2 regions of the Undibacterium sp. JH2W genome follow, and region 2 is predicted to be linked to the other one. Evidence: predicted binding sites of a transcription regulator. Region 2 holds the regulator's gene; the other holds the start of a gene.
What was found. The regulator FliA, encoded in region 2, starts transcription of late flagellar genes. The targets are predictions, from matches to a motif close to CTAAAGTTTNNNNNNNNNNNGCCGNTA.
Positions count from the first base shown of each region.

Region 1: motA (flagellar motor stator protein MotA) is a predicted target of FliA. The motif match lies at 1,042-1,068, and genes of this name have one in related genera.

Region 1 is NZ_JBMPOT010000003.1:243,021-245,408, reverse strand. Features, by position in the region: gene flhC (flagellar transcriptional regulator FlhC) at 1-161, shown strand, start outside; gene ACO0LC_RS05600 (SAM-dependent methyltransferase) at 177-983, shown strand; gene motA (flagellar motor stator protein MotA) at 1,102-1,962, shown strand; gene motB (flagellar motor protein MotB) at 1,980-2,388, shown strand, end outside.
Region 2 is NZ_JBMPOT010000008.1:296,887-299,274, reverse strand. Features, by position in the region: gene ACO0LC_RS14335 (MinD/ParA family ATP-binding protein) at 1-669, shown strand, start outside; gene ACO0LC_RS14330 (RNA polymerase sigma factor FliA) at 676-1,407, shown strand; gene ACO0LC_RS14325 (flagellar motor protein) at 1,389-2,129, shown strand; gene motD (flagellar motor protein MotD) at 2,147-2,388, shown strand, end outside.

The sequences.
Region 1 (2,388 bases), on a different contig from region 2:
TGCTGAGTTTTGCAAAATGTTGCAAATGCAGCGGGCAATTTGTTGCGCACAGCCTGGATTTGCATGATGATTATGCTTGTGGTTTATGCCACGTCCCATCACGGGCAGGTAAAACAAAAAAAGCAAAAGATGCGGAGGCCGCGTTGGAGATGGTGGCTTAAAATTCAGGAGGAGCCTTGGAGGTAGTAGCGTCAAAAACCCGCAAAGGTAAGCTCCTCCCGACTAACGGAGTTTTTTCTTCGCCTGTATTTCTTGCTCTAAGCTTACAGTTACTCGCTTTTATCTTTTCTTATTTACTGTATGCAGCCGACAGGTGGCAATTCGGTGGCGTACTCTCCCCCTATGTTTTGCTTGCTATTCATGCGAGCGTCGCCGCAAGCCTCAGTTTCTTACTCGGTATGAGTTGGTGGTGGTGGCTAATACAATTTGCTTTCCCTTTTGCGCTTGTCGTCTCCTTGGTTTTTCAACTGCACCCAGGATTCAGTTTGTTCGTCTTTTTATTGCTGGTATTGTTGTTTTGGTCAACTTACCGCACTCAAGTCCCATATTTTCCTTCCAAATCCAGTTTGTTGCCGTGTATTCTTGAGCAACTACCTGCGCGCAGTGATTTGCGTTTTATTGACATAGGTAGTGGTTTTGGAGGAGTGTCCATCAGCCTGGCAAAAATGCGGCCTGAACAATCATTCTTTGGCGTAGAGGTGGCACCTATTCCCTGGCTGGTAAGCTGGTTCAGAGCTGCGATGTTAGGTAAAAAACTGCGGTTTTACTTATTGGATTATCAGGAGTTGGATTTTGCCGACTTTGATGTGGTTTTTGCTTATCTGTCTCCAGTGGCCATGCCAGCGCTGTGGGAAAAGATCAGGTCAGAAATGAAGCCAGATGCGATATTCATGAGTTATGAATTTAAAGTGCCTGGTGTCGAAGCGGATTTAATTATAAAAAGCAATCCGAATGACCCCGATCTCTATGTCTGGCGCATATAATGAACATAGTGAAATGTATTCCTGAAGCAATATTTAACCTTCCATTTCTGGTGAATGTTTCGGGTCTGAGGTAGTGTAGTCGATATTATAAAAAATCCTCTCTAAGGAGTAAAAGCTCGTGTTAGTTATCGTCGGCTATATCGTCGTATTGGGCTCAGTCTTTGGTGGCTTTGTCATGTCTGGTGGGCATATTGCAGTGTTGTTTCAGCCTCTGGAATTATTGATGATAGGTGGTGCGGCTGTTGGCGCTTCTCTGGTCGGTAACAATGCAAAAACCTTGAAGTCTACTATGAAGGCGCTTCCTGGCGTGCTGAAAGGTTCCAAATATACAAAGTCATTGTATATGGAACTCATGACCATGCTGTTCGATGTTCTTACCAAGGTGCGCAAAGAAGGCCTGATGTCCATAGAGGGCGATATTGAGCGCCCTGAAGAAAGTCCACTTTTTAGTAAATATCCTGCAATTGTCCACGATCATCATATGATGGAGTTTGTAGGGGATTATTTGCGTCTGATGGTTTCAGGAAATATGGATGCCTTTCAAATCGAGAATTTGATGGACAATGAGCTTGAGACGCATCACCACGAAGGTGCTGTGCCCGCCCATTTTATTGCCAAACTGGGCGATGGTCTGCCCGCCTTTGGTATCGTGGCTGCTGTAATGGGGGTAGTGCATACCATGGAGTCTGTGGGCATTCCACCCTCTGAATTAGGTATCCTGATTGCACATGCCCTGGTCGGTACTTTCCTGGGTATTTTGCTAGCCTACGGTTTCGTTGGTCCTCTGGCGGGCTTGATGGAGCAGCAACTTGATGAATCGTCCAAGACATTTCAATGCATTAAGGTGACCTTGCTGGCCAGTTTGAATGGTTATGCACCAGCTTTGGCTGTAGAGTTTGGCCGGAAAGTATTGTATTCAACCGAGAGGCCGACGTTCTCAGAGTTGGAAGAGCATATTAAGCAATCTAAATCTAAATAATAAAAACTGGATTGGTGATGGCAAGCGAAGAACTAAGACCAATTATCGTCAAACGCATCAAGAAGGTGGCTGGTGGCCATCACGGTGGTGCCTGGAAGATCGCTTATGCCGACTTTGTAACAGCGATGATGGCGTTTTTCTTGTTGATGTGGTTATTAGGTTCGACTGCCAAGGGTAACCTGAACGGGATCGCTGAGTATTTTCAAACTCCTTTGAAGGTGGCGATGGCTGGTGGTGATGGTAGTGGCGATAGCTCCAGTGTCATCAAGGGTGGTGGTAAGGACTTGAGCGCACGTGAAGGGCAAAATCGCAAGGGTGAGATAGATGCCCAGAAAAAAACCTACAATTTGCAAGCGGCTGAAGCAGCTCTGGCAAAAGTCGAAGCAGAACGCTTGAAGGGGCTGAAGACCAAGATTGAGGCAGCGA
Region 2 (2,388 bases):
GATGCGCGTGCTTCGGAGAACAGTGTAGGGGCATGGTTGAATGCCAGGCATGATCAGACCTTATTGGATGTAGCGAGACAACAGCGTACAATGAAGGAAGCGGTCAAATTGGTAGCTTCCGGCTTGTCTGTGACGATGTTGGCCAGGCACGCCTGGTTACCGACAGAAAGTGCACGCCAGTTATCCAGAGTCTTTGACACCGTGGCCAATAGTGCAGACTTGGTTATTGTTGATAGTGATATCAATCGTGACGATACTTTTCCATTGGCCACACTGGATGACAGTGAACTGGTAATACAGGTGTCGGCTGATCCTGACATGATCAAGGCGGCATATGGATTGATCAAGCGGGTGAGCAACCGGGTAGGCAGGCGTGGTTATGGTATCTTGGTCTCTGGAGCATCGGAAAAAGAGGCGAGATTGATTTATACAAATATGGCGCAGGCAGCCAGCCGGTATCTGGCAGTGCCATTGCATTATGTTGGTAATGTGCCAGAAGACGAATATGTAAGAAAGGCGGCGCATTTGGGGCGTTCTGTAATTGATGCTTTCCCCAAGGCGCTTGCTTCATTGGCATTTTCACGGCTGGCCGAGCAATTGGCAAAGACTGCGCGTTCCACATTATGTGTAGAAGGAGTACCTGAGCTGGGTGTCGGTCTTGGAATTTAATTAAAAATGTACACCGCTAGCGGAAAATCAGATAAAAACTTCCTTTTGAGGGAGCATGCGCCCCTGGTCAAGCGTCTGGCTTACCAGTTGAAGGCGCGCCTGCCTCCCAGCGTGGAGGTCGATGATCTTGTGCAGGCCGGTATGATAGGCCTGCTGGACGCCGTTAACCGTTATGAAGATACCCACGGCGCGCAATTTGAAACCTATGCAGTACAACGCATACGGGGTGCCATGCTGGATGAATTGCGCAGTAGTGACTGGTTGCCACGTGGCGTGCGTCAAAATATGCGCAAGATAGAAAATGCCATGAATGTATTGCAGCAGAAGCTGGGGCGGCCACCTTTGGAAACCGAGGTCGCCAAGTCACTCAAGCTGAGCCTGGAAGAATACCAGGACTTGCTGACAGATAGTGGCGGGCATCAACTTGTGTATTACGAAGACTTTCATGACTCAGATACCAGGGAGCATTTTCTCGACCACTATTGTTCAGACTTGTCTGGTGATCCTTTGCAAGATCTGCTCAATGATGATTTTCGTGACGCAGTCATAGGTGCGATAGACAGCTTGCCAGAACGAGAGAAGTTGCTCATGGGTTTGTATTATGAACAAGAATTGAATCTCAAAGAAATCGGTGCCGTGATGGGCGTGTCGGAATCACGGATATCCCAATTACATAGTCAGGCAGTCGCCAGGCTCAGGGCTTACTTAAGGGAGAAAGCGTGGACTGGGCTAGCATAGTCGGATTGATACTGGTGGTAGTTGGCATTCTGTCCGGTCAATTGATTGAGGGAGGGCGCTTGTCATCACTGGTGCAGCCAGCAGCATTTGTGATTGTCTTTGTTGGCACTCTGGGAGCAGTATTGCTGCAAAGTCGCCTCAATACGTTCAGGCGTGGTGTGCGCATGCTGCGCTGGGTAGTCTCGGAACCACCAGACAGCAGCAAAAAGAATGTTGAGGATGCCCTGGTCTGGAGTGTAGTGGCACGGCGTGAGGGCTTCCTGAGCCTGGAGCGTTATATGAATGCTTCCCCCGATCCTTTCATAGGCAAGGGCTTGCGTCTGGTCATCGATGGTATAGACCCTATACGTTTGAAAGACATACTCGATGTCGATATTTCCCTTTATGAAATGGAACAGCGCCAGGCTGCCAAGATCTGGGAAGCAGCGGGGGGATATTCCCCTACCATAGGGATACTTGGTGCCGTCCTGGGCTTGATACATGTGATGGAAAATCTCAGCGACCCTTCCAAGCTAGGTGGTGGCATTGCGGTGGCCTTTGTTGCCACTATCTATGGTGTGGGCATGGCGAACTTATTGTTTTTACCAGTCAGCAATAAACTCAAGGAAATCATAGGCCGTGAAGTGACACGCCGTGAAATGCTGTCCGATATCTTTTATAGCATTGCTCTCGGTGATAGCCCGCGCGTGGTAGAAGAAAGACTGACCAATCACCGAAATTGAAGATTTAAAAACTATTTATGGCAAGAAAAAAATACCATGAAGAGCCAGAAAACCATGAGCGATGGCTGGTTTCTTATGCGGATTTTATTACCTTGTTGTTTGCCTTCTTTGTTGTCATGTATGCCATTTCCTCTCTGAACGAGGGCAAATACCGGGTTTTGTCGAATTCGCTGACCGGGGCTTTTGGCAAGGTCATGACTATCAATCCCAAACCAGTGGATGCGCCAAACGAGCAAGTGATCAAACTTGATCCCCTGCC